DNA from 2 places in the Tsukamurella pseudospumae genome. Region 1 is predicted to be linked to the other one. Evidence: riboswitches for the same ligand, from Rfam matches in the RefSeq annotation. Region 1 holds a riboswitch; the other holds the start of a gene.
What was found. A riboswitch is a leader RNA that binds a small molecule or an ion and turns the genes downstream of it on or off. The one in region 1 is predicted to bind cyclic di-AMP.
Positions count from the first base shown of each region.

Region 2: it holds a riboswitch for cyclic di-AMP, as region 1 does, so the genes downstream of both, AXK60_RS22220 (transglycosylase family protein) here and AXK60_RS01520 (C40 family peptidase) in region 1, are expected to answer to the same signal.

Region 1 covers NZ_LSRF01000001.1:335,700-345,720, forward strand. Annotated here, with positions in the region: gene AXK60_RS01510 (glycosyltransferase family 4 protein) at 1-55, opposite strand, end outside; gene AXK60_RS01515 (NlpC/P60 family protein) at 71-1,114, opposite strand; gene AXK60_RS01520 (C40 family peptidase) at 1,202-1,888, opposite strand; cyclic di-AMP (ydaO/yuaA leader) riboswitch at 1,903-2,054, opposite strand; gene AXK60_RS01525 (DEDD exonuclease domain-containing protein) at 2,530-4,359, shown strand; gene AXK60_RS01530 (Lrp/AsnC family transcriptional regulator) at 4,385-4,660, shown strand; gene AXK60_RS01535 (HpcH/HpaI aldolase/citrate lyase family protein) at 4,667-5,518, opposite strand; gene AXK60_RS01540 (aminoacyl-tRNA deacylase) at 5,590-6,057, opposite strand; gene trpD (anthranilate phosphoribosyltransferase) at 6,054-7,100, opposite strand; gene AXK60_RS01550 (hypothetical protein) at 7,123-7,578, opposite strand; gene ctaE (aa3-type cytochrome oxidase subunit III) at 7,728-8,342, shown strand; gene qcrC (cytochrome bc1 complex diheme cytochrome c subunit) at 8,381-9,307, shown strand; gene qcrA (cytochrome bc1 complex Rieske iron-sulfur subunit) at 9,304-10,021, shown strand, end outside.
Region 2 covers NZ_LSRF01000058.1:764,709-774,729, forward strand. Annotated here, with positions in the region: gene AXK60_RS22185 (DUF433 domain-containing protein) at 1-453, opposite strand, end outside; gene AXK60_RS22190 (helicase-associated domain-containing protein) at 503-2,695, opposite strand; gene AXK60_RS22195 (hypothetical protein) at 2,735-2,929, shown strand; gene moaC (cyclic pyranopterin monophosphate synthase MoaC) at 2,971-3,396, shown strand; gene AXK60_RS22205 (MogA/MoaB family molybdenum cofactor biosynthesis protein) at 3,396-3,896, shown strand; gene AXK60_RS22210 (molybdenum cofactor biosynthesis protein MoaE) at 3,889-4,314, shown strand; gene AXK60_RS22215 (hypothetical protein) at 4,358-5,266, opposite strand; gene AXK60_RS22220 (transglycosylase family protein) at 5,466-6,149, opposite strand; cyclic di-AMP (ydaO/yuaA leader) riboswitch at 6,159-6,320, opposite strand; gene AXK60_RS22225 (MoaD/ThiS family protein) at 6,472-6,711, opposite strand; gene moaA (GTP 3',8-cyclase MoaA) at 6,715-7,704, opposite strand; gene AXK60_RS22235 (hypothetical protein) at 7,710-7,922, opposite strand; gene AXK60_RS27860 (cold-shock protein) at 8,005-8,442, shown strand; gene AXK60_RS22245 (hypothetical protein) at 8,678-9,598, opposite strand; gene AXK60_RS22250 (DUF2771 family protein) at 9,806-10,021, opposite strand, start outside.

The sequences.
Region 1 (10,021 bases):
GGATCCCGCCGGGGCGGGGTGGGAAGTCGTTGGTGACCAGCAGCGTGCGCGGCATGGTGACTGAGCCTAGCTAGTAGCGGACGGCCGCCTTGTAGGGGCCCGCCGCGTCGATCGGCACGACCTGGACGGGGACGCCGTAGGTGGAGGCGTGCACCACCTTTCCATCGCCCACGTACATGCCGACGTGCGTGGCAGCGGCGTAGTAGACGATGATGTCGCCCGGCTGCAGGGCGTCTCGCGACACGGGCTGCCCGCCGCTGAGCTGGGCCTGCGACGTGCGCGGCAACGACTTGCCGGACTGCTGGTAGGCCCAGACCATCAGGCCCGAGCAGTCGAACTGGCCGGGGCCGGTACCGCCCCAGGCGTAGGGCATGCCGACGCGGGTGACCGCGGCGCGCACGGCGGCGAGCTCCGCGGTGCTGCCCGGCGGCACCTTGCTGGGGTCGAAGGGCGTCGGCTTGCCGATGAGCGAGCCGCGCTGCGCCCCGGTCAACCGGTCGTAGATCGCCTTGATCCGCGCGATCTCCTGGGCGAGACGGGACTTCTTCTCCCGCAGGTCGGCAGCCTTCTTCTCGGCCTCGGTCTTCGTGGTGTCGGCGGCCTTCGCCGCCTCGTCGGCCCGCTTCGCGGCCGAGTCGGCCTCGGTCTTCGACTTCTTGAACGCGGCGACGGTGGCGACCACGTCGCGGTTGATGAAGTCCAGCGTGGACATCTGATCGAGCATCTGCTGCGGCGAGTCGCTCACGAGCAGCGCGTAGGTGCGGTTCGTCCGCGAGCCCTTGTAGTTCGCGACGACCACCGCGTCGATCTGCGGCTGCAACGCGGCCTGGCGCGCCTGAACGGCGGTGACCTCGCGCTTCGCGGCGACCAGCGTGGCGTCGGCGGCCCGCTTGGCGGCGGTGGCCTTCGCGGCGTCCTCCTGCGCGGCCTTCGCCGCCTCGTTCGTCGCGGATGCCTGCTCGGACAGGTCCTTGTACTGCTTGAGCGCTGCGTCGGCAGTATCCGGGTCCGCGGTGGCACTGCCGACCACGGTGAGCCCCGCAACCATGGCAAGAGCGGCGGACGCGGCGATGCCGCGCGCCAGCAGGGAGCGGGGCTGAGAGGTCGATGACACGGCCGAGCGGGTCCTTCCAGACTGACGTCGCGAGGCACCTGCCCCGCGACGAGCTGTGATTGCGGTGGCAATCACAGCAAGGCTACGTCAGTAACGTCGAGCGGAGTACACGGACATCTCGTTGAGCGGGCTCACCTTGACGGGGATGCCGTAGTTCACCGAGTGGACGACCTTGCCGTTGCCGATGTAGAGGGCGGCGTGGCTGCCGCCGTTGTAGATCACGATGTCGCCGGGCTGGAGGTCCGCGATCGCGACCGCGCGACCGCCGCCGAGCTGGCCGTAGCTGTCGCGCGGGACGGTGATACCGGCCTGCTTCATGGACCAGTAGACGAGACCCGAGCAGTCGAACGAGGTCGGGCCGGCGGAGCCGTACGAGTAGGGCAGGCCCTGGCGCGACAGCGCGGCCTGCACGACCTTGGCCTTCGCGCCGCCGGGCTGCACGCCGGCGACCGTGGTCTCACCCGGCTTCGGGGCGATCGCGATGCCGGTGACGATGTTCGGACGAGCCGTGGTGTTCCGCGTAGCGGCGACCTGAGCAGCTGCGGGCTTGACCTTGGCCGCCGGCTTCGCCGTGCCCGCGGGCTTCGCGACGGGCTTCACCACGGGGGCCGGCTTGACCTCCGGCGCCTGCGGCGCGGGAACGGCAGGGGCGGGCGCTGCGAACGCGACCGAGGGAGCTGCGAGCGTACCGATGGTCACTGCGCCCGCGGCGAGGGCACCGCGCGCAACGGTGGCGCCCTTGCTGGGCTGCGGCTGAAGCCGGTGTTTCGCCACGAAGGGTTTCTCCTAAGTTTCTTCCCGACCGCCGACCGAGTTAGCTGACGGGTTCGGGCGAGGAAGATGCCCTACCCCGGAGGCTCGAAAACCTCCGGCGATTCACCCCGGATAACGCGTGTGGGTCCCCGGCGAGGCCTCGCGGCCTCTTAGGCGGTGACCTCGGGAGACGGAGCGGTTTTCGCCCCGGGCTCCTCCGCAAGGTCTCAGAAAGATTACGAAACGGAAACGCCGCTGTCTAGCCGGACGCGCCGAGAAGCACCGTCCGATCGACCTCGGAAGCGGTCTATCCGGCTTGTTCGTACTGGTCAGACAGTACGCGAAGCCGCGGCAACATTCCTTCGCTCGCGAACGCCGCAATCGCGTCGTTCAGGCCCGGTTCGGCCGTGATCATCGGTGCCGGGGGCGATGCTGCGGCCGGCGCCGCCACGACCACGGGCCCCAGGAGGAAGCCCACGGAGCAGTCGCCACAGGCGCGGGGTTTGGCGGGACAGGTGGCGCAGTCGACGTGCAGAGCCATGACGGTGGTTCCCTTCGTTCGATCGTCTCGTTCGCGGCGACGGTATGCGGGACGACCGACAAGTTTCGCGCGCCCGTTCGGGACGGGAGGACTTGTCGGTGGGGTGTTCTACGGTCTCGGCATGCAGCTCAGCCTGGACGACCTCGATACGGGCGCCACGGACCCGGCGCTCCGGGACGTGACCTTCGTCGTGGTCGACCTGGAGACCACGGGCGGCTCGCCGAAGGGGGGCGACGCGATCACCGAGATCGGCGCCGTCAAGGTGCGCGGCGGCGAGGTGCTGGGCGAGTTCGGCACGCTGGTCGATCCGGGGTGCGGCATCTCACCGCACATCACCCACCTCACGGGCATCACCACCGCGATGGTCACCGGAGCGCCGCGAATCGAGTCCGTGCTCCCGGCCTTCCTCGAGTTCGCGCACGGCGCGGTCCTGGTCGCCCACAACGCCCGCTTCGACATGGGCTTCCTCAAGGCCGCAGCCGCCGCCACCGGCACGCCGTGGCCGAAGGCGCAGTCCCTGTGCACCGTCCAGCTGGCGCGCCGGGTGCTCACGCGGGACGAAGCACCGTCGGTCAAGCTGAGCGAGCTGGCGCGCCTGTTCCGCACCGAGACCACGCCCAACCACCGCGCGCTCGACGATGCGCGGGCCACGGTCGAGGTGTTGCACGGGCTCATCGGGCGCGTCGGCAACCAGGGCATCCATACGCTCGGAGAGCTGCGGGGGCACCTGCCCTCGGTCACGCCGCAGCAGCGCGCGAAGCGCCACCTCGCGGATCCGCTGCCCGAGCGTCCGGGCGTCTACCTCTTCCGCGGGCCGGGGAACGAGGTGCTGTACGTCGGTACGTCGGGCGACCTGCGCCGTCGCGTACGCAGCTACTTCACGGCGGGCGAGACGCGCGGGCGCATCAAGGAGATGGTGGGGCTCGCGGAGCGGGTGGACCACGTCGAGTGCGCGCACGCGCTCGAGGCCGCGGCCCGCGAGTTGCGCCTCATCGCGGCGCACACTCCCCCGTACAACCGCCGTTCGAAGTATCCGAAGCGCGGCTGGTGGATCTGCCTGACGGTCGAGCCCTTCCCCCGGCTCGCGGTCAAACGGTCCGCCCCGGCCGGCGCGCCGAGCCTCGGACCGGTCCGCTCGCGGTCGGATGCGGCGGATCTCGCGGACCTCCTCGCCGACACGTGCGGCCTCCGCACGTGCACGACCAGGCTCCGGGCCGGCGCGGCCCACACGTGCGCCCTGGGGCCCGACGGTGCGCCGCCCCTCGGCGGGTGCCGGGCCTCGGTCGCGACGCCGGAGCCCGCCGCGCTGTACCGTCCCCGCGCGGACCGGGCCGCGGCTGCCCTCTCGGGCCGGTCGTCGGAGGTCTTCGACGCGCTCCAGGCGCGGCTCGCCGCGCTCGCGGAGCGGGAGTTCTTCGAATCGGCGGCCCGGCTGCGCGATCGCACCGCGCACCTGGTCGACCTGGTGATCCGTTCGCACGCGCTGGTGGCCTTCGCGGACGTGCCCGAGCTGTCGATCGCCCATCCCGACGGGGCCGGCGGCTGGGAGCTGTCCATCGTCCGGCACGGCCGCCTCGCCGCGGCCGGGACGGCACCGCGCGGCGTGCCGCCGATGCCGGTCTTCGAGCAGCTGCGGGCGGGCGCGGAATCGGTGTACGAGGCGAGCGGGGACACCGTCGCCGCACCGGACGTGCCCGACACGCTGTTCCCGGCGGACACGCTGCACGGCGCCAGTCCCGAGGAGGCCTCGCTGCTGCGGCGGTGGGCGCTGCGGCCGGGCACCCGCATCGTCGACGTGCAGGGAACGTGGGGCGAGCCGATCGCGGGCGCCGGCCGCTGGCTCGGCTGGGCGGAACGGGCGGGCGAGGCGGGGCGCGACGCCCGCTCGGCCGCGGCGCATCCGCGCGGGCCCGCCAGGCAATACAGTGAGGAGGCCACGCATGCCGCGTGAGTAGAGCTACCGAAAGGCCGCGTACGTGATCACCGCGATCGTCCTCATCAACGCCGACGTGCACCGCATCCCCGAGACCGCGCAGGCCGTGGCGAACGTCGACGGCGTGACCGAGGTCTACTCGTGCGCGGGCGACATCGACCTCATCGCGAAAGTGCGGGTGCGGCAGCACGACGAGATCGCGGAGGTCGTCACCGAGAAGATCAACCGCATCGAGGGCGTCGAGAGCACGTCCACGCAGATCGCCTTCCGCGAGTACGCCTCCGCGGACGTCGACGCCGGTTTCGACATCGGGAACTGACCGCCGTCAGTAGCCGCTGTGGCTGACCTCCGCGGCCTCCGCCTCGATGCCGAAGTCGGCGGCCTGCTGCACGATCTTCTGAGCACGGGCCAGACGGGGAAGGTCGGAGCCGTCGGTGATCTTGCCGCCCGACTTCTCGAAGGCGTCGATGAATCCGTGCGCCCATGAGACATCGGCGACGCTGGGGCTGAGCCCCGCGTTGATGATGCCCGCGTGCTCGTGGGTCAGGCAGAGCTTGCCCGACATGCCCATCTCCTTCGCCAACGCGGTCCCGGTCGGCAGGTGCGCGATGTTCAGCGTCGGGCCGTCGATCGGTGCGGGCAGGCGGGCGGCCCGGGAGGCGATCACCAGCTGCGAGCGCGCGTAGGCCAGTGCGATCGGGTCCTCGCCCACGGCGGTGTCGCGCTTGAAATCGCCGGTGCCGAACGCGATCCGGAAAGTCGACGGCGCGGCTGCGATCCGCTCGACGTTCTGCATGCCGCGGGCGGTCTCGACGAGAGCGAGGATCCGCGTACCGTCGGGCAGGCGATCCGCGGTGTCGTCGAGGTGGCTCGACCCCTCCGACTTCGCGAGCATCACGCCCTCGAGCCCCTCGCACTGCTTCAGCGCGGCACAGTCCTCGCTCCAGTACTCGCTCGCCGCGTCGTTGATCCGCACCCAGGCGCGGTGCCCGGTGGTCAGCCATTCGACGGTGTCCCGCCGGGCCTGGTCCTTGTCCTTCGCGGCGACGGCGTCCTCGAGGTCGATGATGACGGCGTCGGCCTCGCTGGCCTGGGCGATGGCGAACGACTCGGGGTGGGAGGCCGGGACGAGCAGCCAGGAACGGGCGATCTGCGGGGAGACGGTGCGCTTACTCACGCCGTCAAGATTAGGCGCGTGGAACGACGAATTCCGCGGAATGGAATTTTGTGCGTTCTGTTCGCGCGCTCTCAGTCGGAGATGTCCGCGACGGTCGCGTCGTACGCCGCGATCAGCGCGTCCGCGTCCACGATCGCGCTGTGGCCGTGCGCGCCGGCGCCGAGGGCCACCGTCGCCCCGACGATCCGCTCGTCGACGTACACGGGCCAGCCCCCGCGCGCCCCGATCGGAGTGATGGTGCCGCGCTCGTATCCGGTGGCCTCCAGCGCCTCCTCGGCGGGCGGCATCGCCAGCCGGTTCACCCCGACGACAGCGCGCAGCTTGGGCCAGGCGATCGACCGGTCCCCCGGCACCAGCGCGAACAGGTAGTCACCCTCGCCCCGCCGCACCACGAGAGACTTGACCAGCCGCGACGGCGGCAGATCCATCTGTGCTGCGGCCTCCTCGAGGCTGCGCGCCGCCGGGCGCTCGCGGACGGTCACCGTCAGGCCGCGGGACGCGGCGTCGGCGCGCACACGGTCGAGCCCGGATCCGCTCACGCGCCCGCGATCTCCTGCGACAGCGCGACCCACCGGTCGAGCAGCGCGGCGGCGGCGCCCGAGTCCACCGCTTCGGCGACCCGCGGCAGGTGCACGGCGAGCGCGTCCTGCACCGGCTCCCCCGCGGTCAGCCCCTCGTACGCGGCGACGGCGCCGGCGGAGTTGAGCAGAACGGCGTCCCGGACGGGGCCGGTCTCGCCGGCGAGGAAGGCGCGGGCGATCGCGGCGTTCACGGTCGCGTCGCCGCCCCGAAGGTCCTCCATCGACACCCGCGCCAGGCCGAGCTCGCGCGGGTCGACGGACTCGACGCCCACGCCCTCCTCCTGCACCCGCCAGACCGTGGAGGTCGACGTGGTGGTCAGTTCGTCGAGCCCGTCGTCGCCACGGACGACGATCACGTGGTCCTGGCCGCCGCGGTCGGCGAAGGCCTGCGCCACGACCGGCGCGAGGTCGGCGAAGGCGCACCCGATCAACCCCGCCGAGGGCCGGCCCGGGTTGGTCAGCGGCCCGAGCACGTTGAAGACCGTCGGGATGCCGATCTCCTTGCGGGTGGCGCCCGCGAACCGCAGCCCCGAGTGGAAGACCGACGCGAGGCAGAAGCCGATGCCCAGTTCGGCGGTGGTGCGCGCGACCCCGTCGGCGTTCAATCCGATCGCCACGCCGAGCGCCTCCAGGCAGTCCGCGCCGCCCGACTTCGACGAGGCCGCCCGGTTGCCGTGCTTGAGCACGGGGACGCCGGCGGCGGCCACGACGATCGAGCTCATCGTCGAGATGTTGACGGAGTGCGATCGGTCGCCGCCCGTGCCGACGATGTCGACGGCGCGCGCGTCGAACGGGACCGGGGTGGTCAGCGACAGCATCACATCGGCCAGCGCTCGCACCTCGACCGGTGACGGGCCCTTCATCTTCATGGCCACGCCGAACGCCGAGATCTGCGACGGGGTGGCCCCGTCGCTCATGATCTCGGACATCGCCCACCGGGCCTGCTCCGCGCTCAGATCGCGCTGGGACGTGAGCTCGGTGAGAACCGTGGGCCAATCCATGGCCACAGCGTAATGGGGTGGATCAAGCGGGTATCTGGAGCACCTGCCACAGCAGGGCCCGCCCGCCGTGCCGGGCCGTCACTCCGGCCATCCGGGAGCGCTCCTGCGAGACGTGCAGTGCGTCGACCTTCTGCACCCGCGCCACGACGACGGTCTCGAGCCCGTCGCCACCGTCGCGGGGCGGCGCACCGTCGGGCATCCGCTCGTACCTGTCCTGCCCGACGAGCCGCAGCACCTCGTCGACCGATCCGGGCGGCAGTTCGAGGACGTGCTGGAGCACGCTCTGCGCCTCGGGATCGAATCCGGGCGCGGCATCGAGGACGGCCGACGAGGCGGCCGTGTCGTCGCCGGACTGCGCCACGGGAACCAGATCGGGGTGCCCGGGCGTTAACTCTTCGACGGTGCGCTGCGAGAGGCGGCCCAGCAGGCGGCCCAGGCGGGTGCCCTGGTCGGGTCTGCCGTTGAGGTCGTAGGGCAAGGGATGCCTTATCTGCCGGTGGCGAAACGGTCGCTGACGTGGTGTTTCAAGGGTGGGTGCGGGAGGCCTGCGGCCTGCCCGCGATATTCGACGCGCCCAATCTGCGACCCGGGTAGGCATTCGATACTACGACCGGTCATACTTGCGAGGTGACTAGCGCCGCACCGACCTCAGCTACAGCCATCACCCAGCGCGTGCACTCACTCAACCGGCCCAACATGGTCAGCGTCGGGACCATCGTCTGGCTGTCGAGCGAGCTCATGTTCTTCGCCGGGCTCTTCGCCATGTACTTCGTGGCGCGAGCCGGCGCTGGGGAGAACGGATGGCCCCCGCACGATGTGAACATCAGCCTGGCCGCGGCCCTGCCGCCGACCATCGTGCTGATCGCGTCGTCGGTCACCTGCCAGCTCGGCGTCTTCGCCGCTGAGAAGGGCGATGTCTTCAAGTTCCGCATCTGGTACTTGATCTCGCTGATCATGGGTGCCGCCTTCGTCGCCGGCCAGCTGCACGAGTACTACACGCTGATCGGCGAGGGCCTCACGCTCAGCTCGTCGGTGTACGGCTCGGTGTTCTACATGGCCACCGGCTTCCACGGCCTGCACGTCATGGGCGGCCTCGTCGCCTTCATCTTCATCCTGGCGCGCAGCCGCGCCTCGAAGTTCACGCCCGCCCAGGCGACCTCGGCGATCGTCGTCAGTTACTACTGGCACTTCGTCGACGTGGTGTGGATCGGCCTCTTCGCCGTCATTTACATCATTCGCTAAAGACGTATTTCTCAGTCGCCATCACAGAGGGATAGCAGATGAGTTCAGCCAACTTTGAGCCCGCCGGCGAGGGAGGCGAGCCGAGCGGCGCTTCGGGCGCCGGGCCCGACCGCCCCTCGGCCCAGAAGGTGCGCAAGCAGCGCAAGCTCCGCCGCAAGGTGACGAGCGCGGCCCTACTGGTCGGCGGCCTGCTCGCGGCCGGCGGTGTCGCCACGATCGCCAGCCCCACCCCGCAGGTCGCGCTCGCGGACGACTTCGACGCCGCGCAGATCGAGAAGGGTCAGCGCCTGTACGAGACCTCGTGCATCAGCTGCCACGGCGCGAGCCTCGAGGGCGTCAAGGACCGCGGTCCCAGCCTGGTCGGTGTGGGTGACGCGGCGGTCTACTTCCAGGTGCACTCGGGCCGCATGCCCGCGACGATCAACTCGTCGCAGATCGTGCGCAAGCCCGCGAAGTTCGACGCCAAGCAGATCGACGCCATGGGCGCCTACATCCAGTCGATCGGCGGCGGACCGTCGATCGTGTGGGAGTACAACGCGGACGGCTCGATCAAGCGCGATGAGAACAACAATCGCGTCATCGCCCAGGAGTCGCTGCGCGGCAAGAACCTCGGCGCCGGCGCCGAGCTGTTCCGCCTGAACTGCGCCTCGTGCCACAACTTCACCGGTCGGGGCGGCGCCCTGTCCGGCGGTAAGTTCGCGCCCCCGCTGGATCCCGCGAACGAGCAGGAGATCTACGCGGCGATGCTCACCGGCCCGCAGAACATGCCCAAGTTCTCGGACCGTGCGCTGTCGCCTGAAGAGAAGAAGAACATCATCGGCTTCATCAAGAACGCGGGCGAGACGCAGTCTCCCGGCGGCTCGGCCATCGGCGGCTTCGGCCCCGCAGCCGAGGGCATGGTGATGTGGTTCACCGGGATGATCGCCGTCGTCGGCGCCGCGATGTGGGTTGGGAGCAGGAATTGACCGCCAAGCCGTTGAACAACGTCCCGTCGGACGACGAACTGGACAACCTGTCCCACGACGAGTTGATCAAGCTCGGTACCAACCTCGACGGTGTCGAGCTGGTCTACCGCGAGCCCCGCTGGCCCGTCCCGGGCACCCGCGCTGAGAAGCGCGCCGAGCGCACCGTCGCACTCTGGTTCGTGCTCGCCGGCCTGTTCGGCGCCGCACTGCTCGGCGTCTTCCTGTTCTGGCCGTGGAAGTACCAGGGCATCGACGACGCCCACTACTGGTGGTACACGCTGTACACGCCGATGCTGGGCATCACCTTCGGGCTCTCGCTGCTCTGCGTCTTCGCGGGCACGGTGCAGTTCACGAAGAAGTTCATCCCCGAGGAGATCGCCGTCCAGCAGCGGCACGACGCGGGCGGCTCGTCCAAGGTCGACCGTGCCACCACTGCCGCCCTGTTCAAGGACGCGCTGGAGACCTCGACCCTCCCCCGCCGCAAGATGATCCTCGCCTCGGCCGGGTTCGGCGTGGGCGTGCTCGGCCTGGGTGCCGCCGCCGGTTTCATCGGCGGCCTGGTCAAGAATCCCTGGGCCAAGCGCGAGGCCTCGGCGCTCTGGCACACGGGTTGGTCCCCGTACTGGAACTCGCTGGAGAACGACTTCTCGAGCGAGCAGAACCACGAGCCCGTGTTCCTGCGCAACGACGTGGGCGACCCGTACAAGGTCAAGC
Region 2 (10,021 bases), on a different contig from region 1:
GTCATCGCTGTACCCGGCGGCCGAGTAAAATCGCTCGGCGGCGTCGGCGAGTACGACCTGGCCGTTCCTCACCACCACTAACTGCAGCGGACTCTCGAGTTCGACCCGCTCTTGCACGATCCGCACAAGCTCTCGGCCGGCGACGTCGAGGAGTGGTCGAGCGTGCGCGAGGGGGTAGCGACCGAACTCCTCCCTGAGCTGGACGATCGCGGGTCGAAGCCGTTGGACGGGTACGCGCCGATCGCGGTACTCAGCGAGCAGCCGGGACTCGACCATCTCGCCCCACGTCACTGCATCGGAGCATGTTGGTTCGTCGCGAAGAATCGGATCGTAGAACTTGCCGGCCCGGGCATAGCCCTCCAGCCAGCGGCGTGCGGTTCCTGAGTGAAGCCCGACGAGACGATCCACGTCCGAATAGGAGTAGATCGCTCGGTCGAGCAGGGAATGAGCCACACAACCATTCTTGCACGATTGAATTCGTGCGAGGACCGATGATTGCGACCTACTCGGCGTACTCCGCGGTGGTCACGCGATGCAGGGCGAACCGGCGGGGAGAGTCACCGTCGACCGCCGTGAGCTGACCGTGCCGCACCGACTCGGGCACCACGACGTGCCGCGTGAACACCCCGTTCGCATCCACGTAGCCCAGCCGGACGGATCGGCCGTCGCCGGCCGCGGACTGGAGCAGCTCCATCAGCTCCCGGCCGGAGACGCCGGCACCGTCGTCCGACGGGGCGTCCTGCCGGCGGATCTGCACCGCGGCGTCGGCCAACTGCTCGAGCGTGGGCCGCGCCGCCGGCGGCCGGGACCGGGGCGGGGGCAGCCGTACGGCGGACGGGCGCAGGTCGACGACGACGCCGCGCGAGTCCTCGGCGGCCGCGTTGAAGCCCGCGGCGGCCAGGCCGGCAACCAGGTCCGACAGCGTGACCTGGGCGATGAGCACCGTCGGGGCGACGGCCCGCAGCGCGAGCGCCTCCGCCGCGGGGGAGGCGAGGACCGCTGCGACGAGGGCGGGGTCGTCGGACCGGAGGAACGAGCCCGCGACGCCCGCGCGCAGGGCACCGTGCCGGCGCGCGACGTCGTCGACCAGGTAGGTGAGGCCTTGCGGCACCGGCGTCACCGCGTGCGCGGCGAAGAAGGCGTGCACCTCGGCGGAGGTGCGCCCGGCGTCGAGTGCCCGGCGCACCGAGGCGTCCGTCACGCGGTACACGGCCGCGCCGCCCGCGGACTCCAGGTCGGCGACCAGCGCGACGGACGCCGCGAAGTCGTGCGTCGTGGGACCGGGGATCGTCAGTGTCAGGTCCGCCTGGAGCAGGAACTCCTCGACCGGCTTCGGCAACGCCGCAGCCATCGCCTGCGCGGGATCGGTGGTGCGGGCCGCGCGGCCGGCGGCCGTCAGCGCGCCGCCCGCCACGAGGCCCACCACCTGCGCCTGCTCGACGATGTCCGCGATCGCCTGCAGCGTCAGCCTGCGGTACCAGGACGGGTGCGCGTACCGGGTCGCGGCGTGCAGGTCGGCCGTCGCCGGGGCGGTGCCCTCCGGGGCGAGGGCCAGGGCGTCGAGCACGGCCGCGCGGTCCTGCGGGGCGACGGTGCTGCGCGCCGCCCGGTGCAGCGGACCGACGATGCCCTCCTCACCGCGGGTGCCGATCAGCGCGGGCTGTCGCCGCAGGTCCAACCAGGTGCGGGCGAGCAGCGCCCAGCGGTCCGCGGGCTCGGACCGCTGCCACTCGTCGACCGCGACGGTCGGCGCGAACACCGAATCCTCCTCGCCGTCCAGTTCGCCCTCCGCGATCAGCGCCGCGGCCGCGAGCAGCTCCAGGAGGAGCGCGGCGCGCTCCTCGGGCAGGCCCGCCGCCTTCGCGACGCGGCGCAGCTCGCGGATCCCGATGCCACCCGCCTTCACCCGCTGCGCGGGGACTGCGCCCAGCACGCCCAGCACGTCGTCGGCGTGGCGCAGCAGCTCCAGAGCGGCGACCGCGCCGGCACCGTCGACGCCGGGGACGGGCGGACCGTCGAGCACGGGCGGCTTGAGGGAGGCGCCCAGCGGCAACTCGCCCCGCAGTCGGGCGCGGACCTCCCACGGCAGCTCGACGGTCTGGTGATCGACGCGGGCCAGCAGCCCGGATGCGAGCATCCGCTGCACCGGATGCTCGGTCGATGTACCGGGGCCCGCGGCGGCGGTCCGGCCCAGCGGCGAGCCCTCCGCGAGTCGGTCCAGTAGGGCCCGCTCGTCCTCGCCCGCGACCGCGAGGGCGGCGTCGATGTCCGCGAGGTCCGGCGGGGCGATCAGCTGCGCCGTCCGCCACGGGACGGCCTCCCGGACGGCGGGCGCGGTGTGCAGCTCCTGCTCGCCCCGGATCAGGGCCAGCCCGACGAGCTTGCCCGCCGACGCGGCGACCTGCTTCTTCAGTGCCCGGCCGCGGAGCCGGCGGGCCAGCGCGTCGAGGTCGATCCCCGACTCGGCGAGCACGAGTTCCAGGACGGCCAGGTCCAACAGGGTGAGATGCTCGGACACCCGGCCCAGCGATGAGGGGCTGAGCAGACGGCTCGCGAGCACCGGGAAACCCGCGGGGACCGGCGTCGCGACGTCGCGGCGGGCGTCGAGGAGGGCCGTGATCTCCGCGTCGTCGCGGCCGCGCAACCACTCCGCGAGGAGCGCCGCGGGGGCGGCCGACGCCGCAATACTGCTCACCGATACAGCCTAGACACCGCGGCATGTCAGAATAGCGGCGTGTCTGAGACCTCGAATGCGAAGAAGCCCGGCTACGTCGACAACGGCTGGCCGCAGGCGAACGACGGCCATGCCGCCCACGCCGTGAACGAGCTGGCCGCCCCGGTGGTCGGCGCGATGTCGCCGTTCGGCGAGGTCGAGTTCCCGCAGGCGCACATCCCGTACGTGCACCCGTCGACGAAGATCAACCGCTGACCGGAGAGCTCTCGCACGTCGACGCCACGGGTGCCGCCCGCATGGTCGACGTGTCCGGCAAGGACGTGACCGCGCGCACCGCGGTCGCGGCCGGGACCTTCCGTACCACCGAGACCGTCATCGCGGCCATCGCCGACGGTGCGGTCCCCAAGGGCGACGTGCTCGCCACCGCCCGCATCGCGGGGATCATGGCGGTCAAACGCACCGCCGACCTGATCCCGCTGTGCCACCCGCTGCCGATCTCGGGGGTCACCGTGGACCTCGAGCCCTCGGGAACGGAGATCACCGTCACCGCCACCGTGCGCTGCACCGGCCGTACGGGCGTCGAGATGGAGGCGCTCACCGCGGTGTCGGTCGCGGGCCTGACCCTGCACGACATGGTCAAGGCCCTCGACCCGGCCGCGGTCATGACGGACATCCGCGTGCTCACCAAGGACGGCGGCAAGACCGGCCACTGGGAGAGATGATGACCGAACCGCTCCGACCGTCCCGCGACCGCTGCGCCACCGTCGTGGTCGCCTCCACCCGCGCCGCCCTCGGCGAGCGTGCGGACACCACCGGCCCCCTCATCGCAGCCTGGCTCGGTGAGCGGGGCTTCGAGGTCTACGGCCCCGTCGTCGTGCCCGACGGCGAGGAGGTGGGCGCAGCCATCCGGTCCGCCGTCCGGCGCGGCGACGCCGTCGTGCTCACGACGGGCGGCACCGGCCTCACGCCGACCGATCGCACGCCCGAGGAGACGCGCGGTGCGCTCACCTTCGAGATCCCCGGCCTCGCCAACGCCATCCGCACGTCGGGCCTGCCGGACGTCCCGACGACCGTGCTCAGCCGCGGGCTCGCCGGCGTCGCGGGATCCTCGCTGGTGGTGAACCTGCCCGGGTCCACCGGCGGTGTCCGCGACGGGCTGGAGGTGCTCGACGGGGTGCTGCTGCACGCGCTGGACCAGATCCGCGGCGGCGATCATGGTTGAGGTCGTCATCGCGCAGGTCACCGAGGACCCCATCGACCTGCCCGCGCACGAGGCGGCGGTGACGCGCGCCGAGGCGGGCGCGGTCGTGGGTTTCGTCGGCGCCGTCCGCGATCACGACGGGGGCCGCGGCGTGACGCGATTGGAGTACTCGGCGCACCCCAGCGCCGGGCGGGTCCTCGCCGAGGTCGTGCAGGCCGAAGCGGACGCCGCGCAGGGAGTGCGGGCGGTCGCCGTGTCGCACCGCGTGGGCCCGTTGGCGATCGGCGACGCCGCGCTGGTGGTCGCCGTGTCGGCGGATCACCGCGCCGCTGCCTTCGCGACCTGCGCGCGGATCGTCGACGCCGTGAAAGAGGCGCTGCCCGTCTGGAAGCACCAGCTGTTCGGGGACGGAACAGACGAATGGGTCGGCAGCGCGTAGCCGCCGACCCACTCGATGCCGGTTCGTTACGAGGTGACCGGAACTACGCGCACGTGGTGACCTTCGTGGGGTCGCACGGGCGCGGAGTGAACAGGGGGACACCGAGGTGTCCGGGGACCACCGGGACGCCGAGCACGCCGTCGGGGATCGTGGCGCCCGGATTCGCCGGGCGCGACGGGACGTTCGCCGTCGCGGGCACGACGGGCCGCACGGGCTTGACGCCCGAGCTGGTGCCGGTCACGCCGACCCCGTCGATGCCGCCGTTGTCGCCGGGAGCGAGCGGATGCCCGGGGCGGCCGATCACGCCGCCGATACCCGCGCCGGGAGCGCCGACGGGGACGCCGCCGACGCCCGCGATGGCCGGGCCACCCAGGCCGCCGGGGATGGTGCCGACTCCGCGGGGTGCGACCGCCCCCGTGACGGGCGCGACGGTGCCGGTGCCGCGAGGCGCCACCACGCCGGTGCCGCGCGGGGCGACGGTGCCGGTACCGACGGGCACCACTGCGCCGACCGCGGGCGCGACGGCGCCCACGCCGACCGGCGCCACGACGCCCGCTCCGTTGCCGGTGCCGTTGCCGGTGCCGCGCGGTGCTGCCGGGCGGGTGCCCGTGGCGGGGGCGACCGCGCCGGTTCCCGTGCCGACGGCGCCGAGCCCGGGCACCGTCGAACCGCCGACCCCGCCCACACCGGGAATGACGACCGCGCCGACGCCGGGAACGTTCACCGAGCCGGGCCGGGCGGGAGTGCCGGCCGCCGGCTTCGCCGGGGCGGGCTTCGCGGCCGCGGGGGCCGCTGCGCCCGGTGCGGGCGTCGGCACGGGGGTGGGGTTCGCGCACGGGCAGCCGGGCGCGGCGGAGACCGGAGCTGCGACGACGAGGCCCGCGGCGGCGATCAGTGCGCCGACTGCGGCGATCTTGCCGGCAGTGCGCGAGGTGCGGGGGCGAGCAGTCATCCTGGCTCTCTTCCTACTGTGCTTTGCAGTCACGAAATGTGATCGACAAGAACCTAGCAGATGATGTGCGACTGCAAAACGTTACCTCCTCGTGATCGATTCGGTGTGTCGCAGTTCACAGCGTGCGAGCATGGGGTGAAAGAACGAAGGGACCGACGGCGATGCCGTCGGTCCCTTCGGGGGAAGCGTGTGTGGAGGCTCAGTAGCCCTTGGCCGCGGCCTGCTGCAGCATGGCGAGCACGGCCGGGTCGACCTGCTTGCCGCCGTTCTGGGCCTGCGCGATGACCTGCTGGACGTAGGCCGAGTTCGCGGTCTGGCCGGCGACCGGCTTCTGCGCCGGCTTGACGGCCGGCTTCGCGACGGGCTTGGCCGCGGGCTTCACGGCGGGCTTGGCAGCCGGCTTCTGCGCCGCCGGGGTGGCGGGCTTGGCGACGGGCTTCTGCGCGGCCGGGGTCACCGGCTTGGTGACCGGACGCGTGGTGTTCGAGGTCTCGGTGGGGGAGACGGTGCGCTGGGTCGCGGCACCGAGGCCGGTACCGCACGACGGCCATGCGCCCTTGCCCTGGCCTGCGAGGACCTTCTCGCCGATCGCGATCTGCTGCGCGCGGGTGGCCTGGTTGGCGGTGGGCGCGTACTGCGTGCCGCCGTATGCGGCCCACGTCGACGGGCTGAACTGGAGGCCGCCGTGGTAGCCGTTGCCGGTGTTGATGGCCCAATTGCCGCCCGACTCGCACGCGGCGACCTGGTCCCACTGGGAATCGGGTGCGGCGTTCGCGGCGGGGGCGGCGAGCGCGAGACCCGCGCCACCGAGCATCGCGCCGGCGGCGGCGATCTTGGCGGCGCTCAGGCTGGTGGTGGACTGCTTGCGGTGACGAGCGGTCATCGTGTGAAGTCATTCCCTCTCTACGCGCGTGCGAAGTTAGCTGTCGGGTTCGAGCGAGAGGCTGCTCGGCCATTGCTGGCTTGACCCCTAGGGCGTGTGCCCTGCGGCATTTGCGGCCGCGGTGGTTCCTCCGCCTTCGTCCAGGTGTAGATCATGGTGCGTTCCCCGAAACGGACACTGGACGAAGCTCTGCGCTGCGACCGATCGGGTGGCCACTGCTGCGGCCCTCAGCGACGGTAACAGACCCCGGCCCGTGGCCCAACCGTTACCGGACCGTGATTTTGTGGAGTGTGATGGATGTCACGAGCCGGTGTCGGAAGGATCAGCCGCCCGCGAAGGGTGGGAGCACGTCGAGCATCGACCCCGTCGCCGGCGCCTCGAGGTCGCGGACGGCGACCTCATCGAGCAGGTAACTGCAGCGCGTGAGCACGCGGCCCAGCTCGGGGTGGCGGGCGGTCAGGAGGTCGGCCACCTCGGCGACAGAGGCACCGTCGGGCATGGGGACGGTCTCCTCGGAGACCCCCGCGGCCGCGCGGGCGGCGGCGAAGTAGCGGATCAGCACGTGTCAGCCACCGATCGCGCTCATCGTGCGCGTGGGCTGCAGGAAGGTCGGGTCGTCGATGCCGTGGCCCGCCTGCTTGCCGAGCATCGCCGCGGCCCACGCGTCACCGATCTCCTCGTCGGAGGCGCCGCTGCGGAGCAGAGGCTTGAGGTCGGTCTCGTCGGCGGCGAACAGACAGGTACGGATCTGACCGTCGGCGGTGAGCCGGACGCGGTCGCAGTCGCCGCAGAAGGGGCGCGTCACGGACGCGATGACGCCCACCGTCGACGGTCCGCCGTCCACCAGGAAGCGCTCGGCCGGCGCACTGCCCCGGGGCTCGCCGTCCGGCGTGAGGACGAACTCGCGGCGCAGCTCGGCGAGGATGTGCTCGGCCGTGATCATCGTGGCCCGATCCCAGGTGTGGTCGGCGTCGAGCGGCATGTGCTCGATGATCCGCAGCTCGTAGCCCGCGTCGAGGCACAGGCGCAGCAGGGGACGCGCGTCGCCGAGGCGCCCCGGGCCCAGGACGGCGTTGACCTTGACCGGGGTGAGTCCGGCGGATGCGGCGGCCCGCAGTCCGGCCAGGGCGTCGTCGAGGCGGTCGCGCCGGGTGACCCGGGCGTACTCCTCGCGGTCGACGGTGTCGAGGGAGACGTTGACGCGGTCCAGCCCGGCGCCGGCGAGTTTCCGGGCGTGCCGCGCGAGGGAGAGTCCGTTCGTGGTCAGCGAGATCTCCGGACGCGGCTCCAGCGCAGCGGCGTGCGCCACGATCCGGTCCAGGTCCGCCCGCAACAGCGGCTCACCGCCGGTGAATCGGACCTCGGTGATGCCCAGGTCGCGCACCGCGATGGTGATGAGCCGGTCGATCTCGGGCCCCGTCAGGACGTGCTCGCCGGCCAGCCACTGCAGTCCCTCGGCGGGCATGCAGTAGGTGCAGCGGAGGTTGCACCGATCGGTCAGCGAGACGCGCAGGTCGCGTGCCACGCGGCCGTACGTGTCGATGAGGGGTTTCATGTCCGCTACTCGCGGTCCTCGGCGCGGCCTCCCAGGATCACGGCGACCACACCCACGAGGAAGCCGACCGGGGTCAGCGGGGTCAGTGCGTACACCCAGGTGGGTGCGGTGCCGCCGTGCGCGAGGAGGGGAGTGACGAACAGGGCGATGATCGCGATCAATCCGATCGCGAACAGCGCGATCGACACGGAGACGGCGACGGAAACGGACTTGCCCACACGTCTAGACTAGTCCCAGTGCGTCTCGCAGTTCGCGGGGCGCGTTTTGTTGTTCTTTGAGCGCAGAGCAGGTGACGAAGACATGCCTACCGGCAAGGTCAAGTGGTACGACACGGACAAGGGTTTCGGATTCCTCTCCCAGGAGGGCGGGGAGGACGTCTACGTCCGTTCTTCCGCGCTGCCCGACGGTGCCGACGGCCTCCGGCAGGGCCAGCGGGTCGAGTTCAGCATGGCCGCGGGTCGTCGCGGCCCGCAGGCGTTGACGGTGACCGTGCTCGAGCCGGCCCCGTCGGTCTCGCGTGGCGCGGGTGCGGGTGCGGGCGCGAGTGCTGCGCGCGGCCGCCGGCCCGCGGCGAACCGTCGTCCTGCCGAGGATCTGAACGTGCTCATCGAGGACATGATCCAGCTGCTCGACGCGGGCGTGCAGCCCGAGCTGCGCAGGGGCCGCTACCCCGACCGCAAGGCCTCCGAGCAGATCGCCAAGGTGCTCCGCGAGATCGCCCGGGAGTTGGATTCGTAGTTCAGCGCCGGTTCGTTGTGTCCGGCCGGGTGGAACGGGTGCGGAAGCGGCGTAGGACGGGCATTTCGGGTGCGGGAAGCCATCCGCACCCTGTACGCCCGAGCGCACCCGTCATGCCGGGTGCGACCGCGCGAATCGGGTGCGCGAGTCTGTCCGCACCCGATTCGCCCGGCCGCTGGCGGCCTCCGCACCGGTTTCGCCCGGTGACGAAGCATTCGCACCTGTTCTGCCAGCCTCAGTCGGCTTCGAGGATCCCGTGCCGGCGCAGTGACGGTGCGAGAAGGGCGCGGAGGGCACCGTCGCGCTTCAGGACCGGCCAGCCGAACCTGATCACTTCGAAACCGGCCCTCTCGAACGCCTCCTGTCGCGTCTTCTCGCGTTCGAGCGCCTCTTCCTTCTCCTCGTCGGTGTCGCCGTACTTGCCCTTGCCGTCGAACTCGGCGATGAGTGCCTCGCCGAGGGTGAAGTCGGCGTAGTAGGTGGAGCCGTCGAGGTCGTAGCGGATCTGCAGCTCCGGTGTCGGCAGCCCCCACGCGAACATCTGCATCCGCGCCCACGACTCGCCGGCGGACTCGCTCTTGTCCACCGACAGTGCAAGTCCCCTGCGTGCGATGTCGCAGCCGCGCCGACGCCCCATCAGTGCCATGCACGCTTCGATCTCGCCGTAGGGAATCGGATCCGGGTCCTCCGGTCGGGGATACCGCCGCTTGAGCCGAATCGCGTCGAAACCGATGACCGCGCGAACCAGGTTGCCGGTCAAGGCACCGTCGAGCGCGGTCCGGATGCGTGAGGTCGCGACGACCCCGGCCACCTCGACGATGTCGTCCGACGGGAGCGGACGCGGGTGCAGGAAGACCTTGCCGCGGGAACCGCCGCCCTGCCGCCGGTCGACAGTGATGTGTACCAGTGAACGGTCCGGCTCGAACCAGGGAATGTCGTGCAGCGCGGCGGCGCTCTGGTGACTGGCGGCGCCGGCGCGGCGGCGCATGGTCGCCACGACCTTGAGTCGATACAGTGCATCGGCGTCGAGGGATGCGGCTTCGATGTAGGCACCCGGCGCGGGGCGGATCAGCGTCTGATCCCGCACCGCCTTGGTGATCTTGTTGCTGCTCCAGCCGATGGACCGCAGGTGCGCCCGCGGCATGATCTCCCCCATGCGGCTGATTCAACCGCACGTGATCGTGGGACATCGGCGGCCGGAGCCGTTCATCCACAGGGCGGCAGCGCTGCGCAACACGGGCCGCGTATTCATCCACAGGGCATCCGCACCCGAAACACACGCACGCAGCCGGCACGCCGGGTGCGACCGGGAATGGTTGCGGGAATACAGCCGCACCCGAACCGACCGTGGTGCGGTGTGCGGCTACTGCGACGGGGCGAGCTTCGTCGCGACGTCGTCGGGGAGGGTGTTGATTCCCCACGACGCCTGAGCGAGCAGATTCCCCGAAGAGTCCTCGACGGACGACGGCACGCTGATGGTGACGGTGGCGAGCCGCAGTTCCTCCGTGGACTTCAGGACGAGGGTCGCTGCGGTCGGCTTCACGTGGGTGACCTGTTCGACCTTCCAGTCCCCGATGCG